Regions from separate parts of the Amycolatopsis sp. 195334CR genome, predicted to be linked through region 2. Evidence: predicted binding sites of a transcription regulator. Region 2 holds the regulator's gene; the other holds the start of a gene.
The links. The regulator HspR, encoded in region 2, represses chaperone genes until heat shock. The targets are predictions, from matches to a motif close to ANNTTGAGTNNNNNNNACTCAANNT.
Positions count from the first base shown of each region.

Region 1 (7,652 bases), 450 kb from region 2:
ACAGCCCATCGCCTCCAGCTGGTCGCGCGCCACGTCGTCCTCCACGCCCTCGGCGACCACGGTCAGGCCGAGCGAGTGCCCGAGTTCGACGATGGACCGGACCACCGCGAGATCGCCCAGATCGGTGCCCATGCCGAGCACGAAGCTCTTGTCGATCTTCACCTGGTCGACCGGCAGCTGCCGCAGGTAGGCCAGCGACGAGTACCCGGTGCCGAAGTCGTCCACGGCCAGCACGATGCCCAGCGAGTGCAGCTCGCGCAGGATCGGCAGCGCCTTCTGCGGGTCGGACATCACGCCGGACTCGGTCAGTTCGAAGGTGAGCAGCTCCGGCGGCACCTCGAAGCGCTCCAGCGCCTCGACCACCTTGCGCGGGAACTCCTCGTCGGCCAGGTTCCGCACGCTCAGGTTGACCGCCGCGGAGATCCGCAGGCCCTCGTCCAGCCACTTGCGCACCCGCCGCAGCGACTGCTCCAGCACGAACTCGGTGAGCACGCCGATCAGGCCGGCCGCCTCGACCGCCGGCACGAACTCGTCCGGGTCGAGCTTGCCGAACTCCGGGTGCACCCAGCGGACCAGCGCCTCCACGCCCTGCACGTGCCGGTTCGGCAGCGTCACCTTGGGCTGGTAGTGCACGCTGACCTGGCCGTCCTCCACGGACTGCCGGAACTGCGTGACCATCTGGAACCGGCGCATGAATATCTGGCCCATGCTCGGCACGTAGCCGCGGACCTCTTCACCGCCGCGCGTAGCGCGCACCGCGACGTCGGCGCGTTGGAGCAGGGCGTCCACGTCGACCGCGTCCGCACTCTCCTCCTCCGGCGTCGGCGAGGCGTACCCGACCTTGGCGTTGGCCTCGACGGTCAGCCGGTCGACCGGGTAGGGCGCGGACAGTTCGGCACGCAGGCATTCGGCGATCTCGTGCGCCTGCTCCGGCGTGCGCTCGACGATCAGCGCGGCGAACGAGGCGCCTTCCAGCCGGGCGAGCGGGACATCGCTGCCGAGGGTGTCGCGGATGCGACGGCCCGCCGCGATGACCATGCGGTCGGCCCAGGCGTACCCGAGCGCGTCGCTGACCGTGGAGAACACGTCGAGCTCGATCCGGAGCACCACCGAGCCGAGGCGTTCGCGCAGCGGCTCGCGCGCCACCTGGCGGAAGCCGGGCCGGTTCAGCAAGCCGGTGAGCGGGTCGTGGTAGGCGTCGTGGCGCAGGGTGGCCAGCAGGCGGCGGTTGTCCAGCGCGGTGGCCAGGTGGCTGGCCATGGTGCCGAGCAGCTGCACGTCGGACTTGCCGAACCCGCGCCAGCGGGACAGCCGGTCGTGCGCCTCGATGATGCCGAGGAGCTGGTTCGCGCTGCGCAACGGCACCACGAGCGCTTCCTGCGCACCGCGGTCGAGCAGGGCACCGCGCACCTCGGGATTGGCTTCGGTGAGCCGGAAGTGGCGGACGTGCGCGCCGGGCAGGCGCACCAGCGGGTCGTCGGCGGTGGTGTCTTCCGCGGGCAAAGGATCGCCCGAGACGACCGCGCGCATGGCGTCGGTGGGCTCGAGCCGCAGCCGCAGCACCACGCGGCCGGCGGCGAGCTGGTCCTTGATGCGTTCGGCGATCGCGCCCCATTCGACGACGTCCACGCCGCGGCCGAAGTCGTCGGCACGGCTCGCCGGGCGGGCGGCCGCCTGCTGACCGGACCGCGCGACCATCAGGCTCACGTCGGACAGCGCCTCCATGTCGCGCTGCTCGCGCAGCAGGTCGGAGTAGGCCCAGTAGAGCGCGGTGAGGCCGAGGAACACGGCGAGCACCAGCGGCCAGGCCTCGGGGACGTGGAAGATCACCAGGTAGCCGGACAGGCCGACCGAGGCGTTGACGAAGCCGACGACCAGGATCCGGCCGGTCAGCCGCAGCGCGGTGCTGACCCGCATCCGGCGGCGCAGCACGCGGACGGCGGCGAGCGCGAGCAGGGTGCTGACCAGCGGCGCGGTCAGCGTGCCGGCGAGCGCGGCCACCCACGGCATGCCGGGACCGCCGACGGCGAACTTGACCAGCCCGGCCACCGCGAAGGCACCGGTGATCTCCAGCAGGAACGCGCCGGCGTTGTACAGCACGCGACCGCGTACCTTGCGAGCCAGCAGCGTGCCGACCCCGGCGATCAGGTGCGCCACCAGCACCACTTCGAACGGTGCGATGAAGAAGCCGATGACCAGCGGGATCTCGGTGAAGGAGATGGTCCACGAGATGCCGCTGCGGACGTCGACGTTGATGCCGAGCTGTTCGGCGAGCAGGAAGGCCAGCGCGAGCACCGGGGTGATCCACCAGAGCATCGCCGAGCCCTCGAAGGGCAGCCACCAGCTGACCACCGCGGCGGTGACCAGGCCGACGGTGAGCACCGTGGCGGTGTAGACGCGGAACCGGCGTTCGTCCACCGCCGCCTCGTCCGCGGCTGCCGAGGGCACCGGGCCGGCGGTAGCGGTTCTGCCGCCTGAGTCCGGCATGCAACCTCCTTACGGCCTGATCGCGAACGCGGGCTCACTGTACCCCGGAGGGGGTATTTGAGCCTCGTTCCGACCATTATGGGATCAGCTAAGGGTTAACTCCTAGCCAACCGCGTGGACCTGGGGGAACCACCGGGGTGAAACGCGAGTGGTATTCGGGTCCGGCGGCGCGGTGGGCCGGGTGTCTCTCTGAAGACGCCGGGGACTTGAATGTGTGACGTGGACCTCACAAATTTTTCCGCCATCGCCGACGAGCACGCAGCTCGGCTCAAGGCCATCGACCCGCTCCTGCCCGCGCCCGGCGACCTGCCGGAGGACACCGGCTCGGTGCTCACCGCCGAGGCGAACGGCTCGGCCGGCCTCGGCGTGCTCTCCTGCGAGAAGACCCCGGCCGACGCTCCCGGCGCGCAGTGGCGCGCGCTCGTCGAGCACCGGCTGGACCTGCGCTTGGCCGGTCCCGACCCGGGCACCGCGCTCGGCCTGCTGCTGGAGAAGTGGCAGGAGCGGCTGGCCGAGTCCGGCACCGCCCGCGGGGACTGGGAGACCGCCGCCGTGGTCATCCGCCCCAGCCGCGACTCGACCGGCGCCGGTGAACTGCTGCGGCACGGCTTCGCGCCGGTGCGCGTGGTCGCGGTCCGGCCCGCCGAACGCCACGGTCGCGGTCCTCGCCAGACGCCGGGCGTCGCCGTGCGCACGGCCACCCGCGGTGACCTCGCGAACGTGGTCGAACTGCTGCTGGAGCTCCAGCACTACGACGCGCAGTTCGGCGTCGCGACCGTGCGCGAGAGCACCGAACGCGCGCTGACCGCCGAGGTGGAGGAGGTGCTCGCGCACGACGAGCCGCCGCTGTGGATCGCCGAGGTGTACGGCAAGGCGCTCGGTGTCGCCCGCGTGCAGCTGCCGCCGTCCTCGGACTGGGCGAAGATTTACATCGACCAGACCGCCCGCCCGAAGATCGGCTACCTGACCTCGCTGAACGTCGCCGAGCAGGCCCGCAGCACGGGCGTCGGCACGGCGCTGGCCGCGCACGCGCACCAGGTCTTCGACACCGAGGGCGTGAGCCACGCGCTGCTGCACCACGCGCTGGCGAACCCGCGTTCGACGCCGTTCTGGTACGCGCAGGGTTACCGCCCGATGTGGACCTACTGGTACCGGCGGCCCGGGGTGCGATAGAACTGTTGAACGCAGTTCGCCTCACCGCCCGGAGATCCCGTTGACCGAGAGCACCGATTCCGCGCCCGAAGCCCCGGCCGGGGTGGACACCGAGAAGCCGTCGTCGGCCCGGGTCTACGACTGGTACCTCGGCGGCACGCAGAACTGGGCGGTGGACCGGGAGTTCGGCAAGCGGCTGGAAGAGCAGTGGCCGCACGTGAAGCCGGGCGCCAAGCACAACCGCGAGTTCATGAACCGCGCGGTGCGGGCGGCGCTGGACGCGGGCATCCGGCAGTTCCTCGACCTCGGGTCCGGCGTGCCGACCGCGGGCAACGTGCACGAGGTGATCCGCGAGGAGCTGGGCGAGGACGAGCGGGCGACGGTGGTCTACGTGGACTACGAGGCCGTGGCCACCGCGCACGCCACGCTCATCCTCGAACGGCAGGGCGCCACCGGCTGGGCCGGCCACGTCCAGGAGGACCTGCGCAACCCGAAGGCGATCTTCAACCACGAGACCACCCAGCGGCTGATCGACTTCGACCAGCCGGTCTGCCTGCTGATGATGGCCGTGCTGCACTTCGTCGGCCCCGACGACGACCCGGACGGCCTGGTGCGGACCTACCGCGACAAGCTGGCGCCGGGCAGCTGGCTGGCGCTGTCGCAGATGTCGGTCGGCGGCACCACCGGCGCCGAGGCCGACGGCGTGCGGAACTTCGCCGCGCAGTACCGGAACACGCAGAACCCGGTGTGGCTGCGCGACCGCGAGGAGATCGAGCACTGGATCGCGGACTGGACGCTGCTGGAGCCGGGCATCACGCACCTCCCCGACTGGCGCCCGGACCGGTCGCTGACCGCCCGCGAGGCCAAGGCGAGGCCGTTCGCCTGGTGCTTCGTCGCGGAGAAGCCGTAGGCGGATTTATTCCCCGGTGACGCTCGCTACGGGCGAACAGCCAGCGGAAACAAACCCGCGCTCCGGAAAGTTGAGCTGAGCAGACTCAACTGAGAAGGAGCATTCGATGACCGACACCCGGCTCCTGCCCGTACTCCCCCTCGACTCCGACGTGGTGCTGCCCGGCATGGTCGTGCCGTTCGACCTGACCGAAGCCGAGACGCGCGCCGCGGTGGAGTCCGCGCAGGCCAAGCCCCAGGGTCCGACCGGACCCGGCATCCGGACCGCCCCCAAGGCGGAGGTGCTGATCGTGCCGCGCGTGGACGGTGAGTACGCCGAAATGGGCACGGTCGCCACCGTCGAGCGCATCGGCCGGATCCCCGGCGGCAACGCCGTCGTGGTCCTGCGCGGTGTCCGGCGGGCCCACGTGGGCGCGACCGGCGACGGGCCGGGCGCCGCCCGCTGGGTCCACGCCGAGATCGCCACCGAACTGCCCGCCGGTGAGCAGGGCAAGCAGCTCGCCGGTGAGTACAAGGCCGTGGTGCTGTCCATGCTCCAGCAGCGCGGCGTCTGGCAGATGCTGGACGCGGTGCAGGAGCTGGAGGACCCGTCGGCGCTGGCGGACCTGGCGGGCAACGCGCCCTACCTGGACACCGAGCAGAAGCTCGAACTGCTGCGCACGCTCGACGTCACCACGCGCCTGGAAAAGGCGCTGGAGTGGACCCGCGAGCACCTCGCCGAGCTGGAAGTGACCGACACGATCCGCAAGGACGTGGCCGAGGGCATGGAGAAGCAGCAGAAGGAGTTCCTGCTGCGCCGCCAGCTGGAGGCGATCCGCAAGGAACTCGGCGAGCTGGACGGCAGCGGCGAGGACGACGACTACCGCTCCCGCGTGGAGGCGGCCGAACTGCCCGAGCACGTGCGGAAGGCCGCGCTGGCCGAGGTCGACAAGCTGGAGCGCACCTCCGAGCAGTCGCCGGAGGGCGGCTGGATCCGCACCTGGCTGGACACGGTGCTGGAGATGCCGTGGAACACCACCACCGAGGACGCCTACGACATCGCGGGCGCCCGGGAGATCCTCGACACCGATCACGCCGGCCTGGACGACGTGAAGGAACGCATCATCGAGTACCTGGCCGTGCGCAAGCGCCGGGTGGACAGCGGTGCGGTCGTCGGCGGACGGCGGTCCGGCGCGGTGCTGGCGCTCGCCGGTCCTCCCGGGGTCGGCAAGACCTCGCTGGGTGAGTCGATCGCGAAGGCGATGGGCCGCAAGTTCGTCCGGGTGGCGCTCGGCGGCATCCGGGACGAGGCGGAGATCCGCGGGCACCGGCGCACCTACGTCGGCGCGCTGCCCGGCCGGGTGGTGCGGGCGATCAAGGAAGCCGGCTCGATGAACCCGGTGGTGCTGCTCGACGAGATCGACAAGGTGGGCGCCGACTACCGCGGCGACCCGACCGCGGCGCTGCTGGAGGTGCTGGACCCGGAGCAGAACCACACCTTCCGCGACCACTACCTCGAGGTCGAGCTGGACCTGTCGGACGTGGTGTTCCTGGCCACGGCCAACGCGCTGGAGACCATTCCCGGCCCGCTGCTGGACCGGATGGAGCTGGTCACCCTCGACGGCTACACCGAGCACGAGAAGGTCACCATCGGCCGCGACCACCTGCTGCCGCGTGAGCTGGAGCGGGCCGGGCTGGCCGCGGGCGACGTGACGCTGACCGACGCGGCGCTCAGCCGGATCGCCGCCGAGTACACCCGGGAAGCGGGTGTCCGCGCGGCGAACCGGACGATCGCGAAGGTGCTGCGCAAGATCACCACGAAGGTGGCGCTGGGCGAGGTCGAGCTGCCGGTCGCGGTGGACGCCGCCGACCTGGACACCTATCTCGGGCGGCCGCGGCACCTGCCGGAGTCCTCGCTGCCCGCGTCCACCCAGCGCACCTCGATCCCCGGGGTGGCGACCGGGCTGGCGGTGACCGGGGCCGGTGGTGACGTGCTCTACGTGGAGGCGTCGCTGTCGGACAAGGAAACCGGCGGCACCGGGCTGTCGCTGACCGGGCAGCTGGGCGACGTGATGAAGGAGTCGGCGCAGATCGCGCTGTCCTACCTGCGGTCGCGGGGTGCCGAGCTGGAACTGCCGGTCGGTGACCTGGCCGAACGCGGGATCCACATCCACGTGCCCGCCGGGGCGGTGCCCAAGGACGGGCCGTCGGCCGGGGTCACCATGACCACCGCGCTGGCGTCGCTGCTGTCGGGCCGGGTGGTCCGGGCGGACGTGGCGATGACCGGTGAGGTTTCGCTGACCGGGCGCGTGCTGCCGATCGGCGGGGTGAAGCAGAAGCTGCTCGCCGCGCACCGGGCCGGGATGAAGACGGTGATCATCCCGCAGCGCAACGAGCCGGACCTCGACGACGTGCCCGCCGAGGTGCTCGCCGAACTGGACGTGCACCCGGTGGCCTCGGTGCGGGAGGTGCTGGCGCTGGCGCTGACCCCGGCGGCGGCACCGGTCACCCAGGCCGCCTGAGCCAGTCGGGAGGGTGCGGGGACCCGCGCGGCCCCCGCACTCACCTGCGGTCACGCTGGTCTCCCGAGTGCAGGTCGCCGACGAAGCGGCCCCGCCCGCCGGTCATCTCCGACACGGAGAGCATGCGGGTGGGGCGGTCGTCGGCTTCCTCTTCCTCCTCGGCGTCCTCGTCCTTGTTCCGGTTCTTCAGCCGCTTGACCACGAAGACCACCACGGCCAGCACGACCAGGCCGATGACCACCTTCTGGAAGATGCCCGCGTACTCCTCCATCACGTGCCAGTTGGCGCCGAGGATGTAGCCGGCCACCACGAAGATGGTGTTCCAGATCAGGCTGCCCAGGGTGGTCAGCGAGAGGAACTTCCAGACCGGCATCTTCTCGATCCCGGCCGGTAGCGAGATCATGCTGCGGAACAGCGGGATCATCCGGCCGAAGAAGACCGCCTTGGTGCCGTGCTTGGCGAACCACTGCTCGGTCTTGTCGAAGTCGGAGCCCTTGACCAGCGGGACCTTGCAGATCAGCGCGCGGCAGCGGTCGCGGCCGAGCAGCGCGCCCAGGTAGTAGACGATCACCGCGCCGGCGACCGAGCCGAGTGTGGTCCAGA
Region 1 covers NZ_JAFJMJ010000001.1:3,103,544-3,111,195, reverse strand. Annotated here, with positions in the region: gene JYK18_RS15275 (bifunctional diguanylate cyclase/phosphodiesterase) at 1-2,487, opposite strand, end outside; gene JYK18_RS15270 (GNAT family N-acetyltransferase) at 2,707-3,660, shown strand; gene JYK18_RS15265 (SAM-dependent methyltransferase) at 3,701-4,549, shown strand; gene lon (endopeptidase La) at 4,656-7,049, shown strand; partial or broken gene JYK18_RS15255 (DedA family protein) at 7,228-7,652, opposite strand, start outside.
Region 1: lon (endopeptidase La) is a predicted target of HspR. The motif match lies at 4,617-4,641, and genes of this name have one in related genera.

Region 2 (7,652 bases):
GGCGTCCTTCTCGATGTGCTGGCGGTACTCGTCGAGCGTGGTGGCACCGACCATGCGCAGCTCACCGCGGGCGAGCATGGGCTTGATCATGTTGCCCGCGTCCATCGCGCCCTCGCCGGTGGCCCCGGCGCCGACGATGGTGTGCAGCTCGTCGATGAAGGTGACCACCTGACCGGCCGAGTCGGTGATCTCCTTGAGCACCGCCTTCAGCCGCTCCTCGAACTCACCGCGGAACTTCGCGCCGGCCACCATCGAGCCGAGGTCGAGCGCGACCACGCGCTTGCCGCGCAGCGATTCGGGCACGTCACCGGCGATGATGCGCTGGGCCAGCCCCTCCACGATGGCGGTCTTGCCGACGCCGGGCTCGCCGATCAGCACCGGGTTGTTCTTGGTCCGGCGCGAGAGCACCTGCACCACCCGGCGGATCTCGGTGTCGCGGCCGATCACCGGGTCCAGCTCACCCGCGCGGGCGCGCGCGGTCAGGTCGACGCCGTACTTCTCCAGCGCCTTGAACGTGCCCTCGGGGTCGGGGCTGGTGATCCGGGCCGAGCCGCGGACCGCGGTGAACGCCTCGCGCAGCGCCTCCGGCGTGGCGCCGTGGCGCTTGAGCAGGTCGGCCACCTGACCGCCCTCGGCGGCGAGGCCGACCATCAGGTGCTCGGTGGAGACGTACTCGTCACCGAGCTCGGTGGCCAGCTTCTGCGCGCTGGTGATCGACTTGACCGCGTGCGTGTCGAACTGCGGCTGCGAGACCGTGGCGCCGACCGCGGACGGCAGCGCCTGGGTGATCGGCTCGAGTTCCTTGTGCACCTGCTCCGGGTCCGCCCCGACCGCGGTCAGCAGCGGCCCGGCGAGCCCCTCGCCCTGGGCCAGCAGCGCGCCGAGCAGGTGGGCGGGCGCGATGTCGGGGTTGCCCGCGACGGTGGCCGCCTGGGCAGCCGACGAGATCGCCTGCTGGGTCTTCGTGGTCGGGTTGAAAGCGTCCATCCCTCACCTCATGTCGTGCGTCGCTTGACGCCAGCCTTCCGGAAAAGTCCTCGACATGCTCAACGTCAGGAAAGTTGAGTCTGTTCCGCTCAACTCTGAATTCGCCGAAACCGCAGGTCAGCGCGGTCCCGACCGTCGGTCGAGGGTGGTGCGAAGGCTCTCGTTGGCCGCTTTCAGCCGTTCGGTGAGCGCGTCGAGCTCGCCCGGGTCCCAGCCGGAGAGCGCGTCGGTGAGGAAGTCGGTGTACTGCCGCCGCCAGCGGACCAGCTCCTGCTCACCGCGTTCGGACACCCGGATCAGCGCCGCCCGGCCGTCCTCGGGCGCCGGGCGTCGCTCGATCAACCCGGCCGCGGTCAGCTGCGCCACCTGGCGGCTGACCACCGAGACGTCCACCATCCGCCGCTTGGCCAGTTCGGACGGGCGCGACTCGCCGAGCTGGGCGAGTTCGGCGAGCAGCCAGGCGGAGGCGGGGTGGAGGCCGTTCTGCGCCTGCCACAGGTGCGTCGTCCACGCCTGCTGCAACTGCGCGTTCACTTTGAGTTGCCGCACCAGCTCCAGTGCGGCGTCGTCCGTCGGACCCATGGGTCCAGCCTCCCCGTTGCCCCGATCGGTGAAAAAATCCGGGGGTTACTAGTTGTATGTTGCAACTAGTTTACCAGTGATCCATCACACGGCAGACGTACCTAGATTGACCCGTCCGGAGCAACGTAGCCGGGGTTTCCGGCCAGTACGACTACCCTCCGAGATGAACCACTGGACCGCTTACCTCGATCGACTTATTCCGAAAGGGGGAATATTCCCTACACCACAACCCCTGGTTCAGGCCGCTGGCCTGCCCCGGTCGGCGGAACCCAGAGCTACGCGCATTAATGAATAATCCAGGCCACAATCGGCGTGCGGGGCACCCCGCCGAACACGCCGCGCAACCGGACGAGGAGCCGATACCAGCCGACGATGACAGCAGAACCGGTCAGCCCAGTACCCAGGACCTCCACCACGAGGGAGACCCCGCCCGCCGTCGCGGCGATGGTGCGGCTGATTCGTGACACCTGGACGAAGGCCGAGCCGTACACGCCGGAGATCTCCCAGTTCTTCTACGGCATGCTGTTCACCCTCGCGCCGGCCACCAGGGACTTCTTCCCGATCAACATGGAGGTCCAGCGGGGCAGGCTGGTGCGCGCGCTGGTGCACATCGTGCAGATGGTCGACCGGCCCGACGACCTGGTGCCGTTCCTGCGCCAGCTCGGCCGCGACCACCGCAAGTTCGGCGTCATCCCGAACCACTACGAGGCGGTCGGCACCGCGCTGCTCGCCGCGCTGAAGACGAACCTCGGTCCGGAGTGGACGCCCGAAGTGGAGCGCGCCTGGGCCGAGGCGTTCACCATCATCGCGCGGGCGATGCAGGAGGCCGCCGCGGCCGACCGGCACCCCGGTTCGTGGACCGCCACCGTCGCCGAGCACCGCCGGCTCACCTGGGACCTCGCGCTGGTGCTGGTGGAGCCGGAGCAGCCGGTGCCGTACCAGGCAGGCCAGTACCTGAGCGTGGAGGTGCCGCAGCGCCCGCGGCTGTGGCGGTACCTCTCCCCGGCGAACGCGCCCCGCGAGGACGGCTCGATCGAGTTCCACATCCGCGCGGTCGAGGGCGGCTGGGTCTCCCGCGCCATCGTCGGCCACACCGCGCGTGGCGACCGCTGGCGCCTCGGCCCGCCGCTCGGGCGGCTGGCCGTCGACCGCGAGTCCGGCCGGGACGTGCTGATGATCGCCGGCGGCACCGGGGTGGCGCCGCTGCGCGCGATGCTCGACGAGCTCGCGCAGTGGGGCGAGAACCCCAAGGTGAAGCTGTTCTACGGCGGCCGCGACCGCGACGACCTGTACGACCTGGAGGAGCTGCGCTCGCTGGCGGCGGTGAACCCCTGGCTGACCGTGGTCCCGGTGGTGGAGAACAACCCCGGGCTGCCCGGGTTCGAGCAGGGCACGCTGGCCGAGGTGGTGACCAAGTACGGCGCCTGGCCGAAGCACGACGTCCTGGTCTCCGGTTCACCGCAGATGATCCGGGCCACGGTTTCGCGCATGCTGGTCGCGGGCACCGCGCTCGACCAGATCAAGTACGACCCGTTCACCATCGACTGATGCTTTCACGGCGAATAGCCAGAAAAACATGTGTTCGCCGAAAAAGCACCCGAACGGCGGCGGCACGCAGTGAATACCCCCGTTCGACACCGAGTATCCACATTGCTCCATTCGAGCTGAAAGCGTGGCGATCCGGCGCCGCCGAGCGACTGGCGTCGTAGAGTCCCTGCCCCGTCGGGGAAACGGGAGTGTTGGAAGATCACGCCGCGTTCGAATCGATTGGAGAATTCGTCGCACTGATGGGTGTCCACGCCATGTTTCCCGACCCGTTGCCCGTGACCATTCCGGCGAACTGGAGCAAAACCAACCGGACCACAAAGCTGATCAGAGATTCCTTTGCGAAGATCGAACCGAGGGCCGCCGAACTCGCGCAGTTCTTCTACGGTGTGCTGTTCACCGTTTCCCCGGCGACGAGAGCCCTTTTCCCGGCCAACATGAACACCCAGCGGGATCGGCTGCTGCGGGCACTGGTGCACGTGGTCGGGCTGGTCGACCAGCCCGACGAACTGGTGCCGTTCCTGCACCAGCTCGGCCGCGACCACCGCAAGTTCGACGTGGTCGCGCACCACTACGACGCGGTTGGGGTGGCGTTGCTGGCCGCGTTGAAGAAGTACCTGAAGGACGACTGGACCGCGGAGGTCGAACGCGCCTGGACCGATGCCTACGGGATCATCGCGAAAGCCATGCGGGAAGCCGCCGATGCCGAGAAGGGCCCGGCGTGGTGGCCGGCCAGGGTGATCGACCACCGCAAGCCGAACTCGAGCGTGGCGGTGATCCGGGTGGTGCCGAAGCACCCGGTGCCGTTCCGGGCGGGCCAGTACCTGAGCGTGCAGGTCCCGCAGCGGCCGCGCATGTGGCGGTACTTCTCCCCGGCCACCGCGCCGCGCACCGACGGCGTGCTGGAGTTCCACGTGCGCGCGGTGGACGGGGGCTGGGTGAGCCGGTCGATGGTGCACCACACCAGGATCGGCGACGAATGGCGCATCGGCCCGGCGCTGGGCACGCTCGCCGTGCGGCAGGCCGACAAGCGGAAGCTCCTGCTGATCGCCGGCGGCACCGGCCTGGCCCCGCTGCGCGCGATCGCCGACGATCTGGCGCGGTGGAAGCAGAATCCGGCGGTCCACCTGTTCTTCGGCGGCCGGACCCCGGAGGACCTCTACGACCTGCCCACGCTGAAGATGCTGGCCGCGACCAACCCGTGGTTGACCGTGGTGCCGGTGGTGGAGGAAGGCGAGGTCAAGGGCGGCGAGCAGGGCACGCTCGTCGAAGCCGTGCTCAGACGCGGCCCGTGGCCGAAGACGGATGTGCTGGTTTCGGGCTCGCCCACGATGATCCGCGCCACCATGATGCGGTTGATGGAAGAGGGAACCCCGGCCGAGCGGATCAAGTACGACCAGTTCACCGTCGACTGAGGACAGTCACGTCGTCGTCCAGCGACGGCGGCGGCGACCCCGGGGGATCGGGTCGCCACCACCGCCGGGTTCTGAGGCCTGGTCTTCGCCAGGAAATCAGCGGCGGGGCCGTGGCGGGTTGGGCCGCCACACCACCAGGGCCGTCTGGTTGCGCATGGGGACGAGGTCCTTGCGGTACGACGCGTGCACCGCGGCCGCGGCCTGCTCGGCGGCGGCGTAGGCGGCCGCCAGTTCCTCCGTCAGCTCGCTCACCCGGGAACGCAGCGCGTCCACCTGGTTCTCGAGCTCGATGATCCGCTTGATCCCGGCGAGGTTGACCCCCGCCTCCTGGGACAGCCGCTGGACCTCGCGCAGCAGCGCGATGTCCCGCATCGAGTACCGCCGGCCACCCCCGGCCGTGCGGCCGGGGGAGACCAGCCCCTGCCGGTCGTACGACCGGAGGGTTTGCGCGTGCAGCCCGGAGAGCTGCGCCGCCACGGAGATGACGAATACCGGGGTGTCCTCGTCCTGCGGCACGCCGCCCGGCAGCGAAGAACCGAACATCGTCAGCTCAGCTCCGTTCCCTGATCAGCGCGGTGATCTCCGGACGCGGGTCGTGCTGCGCGGAGGCTTCCGCGTAACTCTCCAGTGCCGCCCGTGCCTGGTCGTCCAACCGGGCCGGGACCGCCACCTGCAGGGTGACCAGCAGATCGCCCTGGGTGCCGTCGCGCTTGGTGATGCCCTTGCCGCGCACCCGCAGCACCCGCCCGCTCGCGGTGCCCGGGGGCACCTTGACCGAGACCTTGCCGTCGAGCGTCGGCACCGTGATCGTGCCACCCAGCGCCAGTTCGGTGAAGCTCACCGGCACGGTGATGGTCAGATCATTGCCCGATCGGCCGAACACCGCGTGCGGCGCCACGTGCACCCGGACGTACAGATCGCCCGGTTGCGCGCCGCCCCGGCCCGGTTCGCCCTGACCGGCCAGCCGGATGCGCTGGTCGTCGTCCACCCCGGCGGGGATCCGGACGGTCAGCGTGCGGGTGCGGGTGCTGATGCCCTCGCCACCGCACTCGCCGCACGGGTCGTCGATGATGGTGCCGCGGCCACGGCAGTCCCGGCACGGCTCCGAGAAGGCGAACGCCCCCTGGCTCCGGCTGACCAGCCCCGACCCACCACAGCTGGCGCAGGTCCGCGGCGTGGTGCCCGGCTTGGCGCCGTTGCCACCACAGGTGCCGCAGGTCGCCGGGCTGGACAGGCGCAGCGGCAGGGTCGCGCCCTTGACCGCCTCGACGAAGTCGATCCGGACATCCGTTTCCACGTCGGCGCCGCGCTGCGCGCGGTTCGCCGTGGCACCGGCGGCCCCGCGGCGGCCGAACAGCCCGCCGAGGATGTCACCGAGGCCACCGAAGCCCCCGCCTTGTCCGGCGGCGTTTCCGAAGATATCGCCGAAGTCGGTGCCACCGGCTCCGCCTCCGGGAAACCCGAAACCCCCGGGGCCGCCCGACCCGAAAAGGCGCCTCGCCTCGTCGTACTCCTTGCGCTTGGCGCTGTCGGACAACACCCCGTACGCCTCGGACACCGCCTTGAACTTCTTCTCGGCTTCGGCGTTGCCGGAGTTGGCGTCCGGGTGGTTCTCCTTGGCCAGCTTGCGGTAGGCCTTCTTGATCTCGTCCGCGGAGGCGTCGGAGGAGACGCCCAACTCACGGTAGAAGTCCTTGCCGATCCACTCCCGAGCACTCATCGGGCGTCTCCTCCCTCCGGTTCTTCGCTAGCGACTGTTCTCATCAAGGGGCAGCTCACCGGACTGGGTGGCGTCCAGTTCGGGCTCCACCTCGGCCACCGGCGGTGCCGGTGCCTCGCCTGGCTCGTGGTCGGTCACGCCGACCAGCGCCGCCCGCAGCACCCGGTCGCCGAAGCGGTAGCCCCGGCGCATCACCAGGGTCACCGTCGGACCGTCCACTTCGGACGAAGTGGCGTGCTGCACGGCCTCGTGCACGCTCGGGTCGAAGGGCTCGCCCTCGGCGCCGAACGGTTCGAGCCCGGCTCGCTGCAGGCTGGCCACCAGCTTGTCGGCCACCGCCTTGAACGCGCCGGTGAGGTCACCGTGCTGCTCGGCCCGCTCCAGGTCGTCGAGCAGCGGCAGCAGGTCGCCGACCACCCCGGCCTTCGCCCCGTTCACCACCTGCTCGCGGTCGCGGTCCACCCGGCGGCGGTAGTTGGTGTACTCGGCCTGGAGCCGCTGGAGGTCCGCGGTGCGCTCCTCCAGCTGCTTCTCCAGGTCGGACACCGGCTCCACCGACTCGTCCACAATGGACTCGCCGAGGGAGGGGCCCGCGTGCTTGCCCGCCACGGGCTCCTCCTCTTCAAGAACCGGCTGCTGCCGCAGTTCGCCGGTCACCGGGTCGATCTTGCGGCGATCGCGCACCACGACTCGCGGCTCCTCTGGCTCTTCACCGGTCCCGTGCCGGGGACCCTCGGAGTTTTCGCGATTCGCGTGGGTCACTTCTTCTCGCCCTCCGCGCCCTTCTTGTCGTCCTCGTCGACGATCTCGGCGTCGACCACGTCGTCGGCCTTGGCCGAGGACGAGGCGCCGGCACCGGCGTCAGCGCCGGGGGCGCCGGCGGCTTCCTGCGCGGCGTTGGCGTTGGCGTAGAGCGCGGTGCCCAGCTCCTGCGAAGCGCTGTTCAGCTTCTCGATGGACTCGCGGATCTTCGCCGAGTCGGTGCCCTTGAGCGCCTCGTTCGCCTCGTCGATGGCGGTCTTGACCTTGCCCTTGAGCTCGTCGGGGAGCTTGTCCTCGTTGTCCTTGACGAACTTCTCGGTCTGGTAGACCAGCGTCTCGGCCTGGTTGCGGGTCTCGGCCTCCTCGCGGCGCTGCTTGTCCTCCTCGGCGTGCGCCTCGGCGTCCTTGACCATGCGCTCGATGTCGTCCTTCGGCAGCGCGGAGCCACCGGTGATGGTCATCGACTGCTCCTTGTTCGTGCCGAGGTCCTTGGCCAGGACGTGCACGATGCCGTTGGCGTCGATGTCGAAGGTGACCTCGATCTGCGGCACGCCACGCGGGGCGGGCGGCAGGCCGGTCAGCTCGAACATGCCGAGCTTCTTGTTGTGCGCGGCGATCTCGCGCTCACCCTGGAAGACCTG
Region 2 covers NZ_JAFJMJ010000001.1:2,655,349-2,663,000, reverse strand. Annotated here, with positions in the region: gene clpB (ATP-dependent chaperone ClpB) at 1-987, opposite strand, end outside; gene JYK18_RS12945 (MarR family winged helix-turn-helix transcriptional regulator) at 1,105-1,569, opposite strand; gene JYK18_RS12940 (globin domain-containing protein) at 1,942-3,117, shown strand; gene JYK18_RS12935 (globin domain-containing protein) at 3,393-4,529, shown strand; gene JYK18_RS12930 (heat shock protein transcriptional repressor HspR) at 4,626-5,072, opposite strand; gene dnaJ (molecular chaperone DnaJ) at 5,080-6,249, opposite strand; gene grpE (nucleotide exchange factor GrpE) at 6,277-7,011, opposite strand; gene dnaK (molecular chaperone DnaK) at 7,008-7,652, opposite strand, start outside.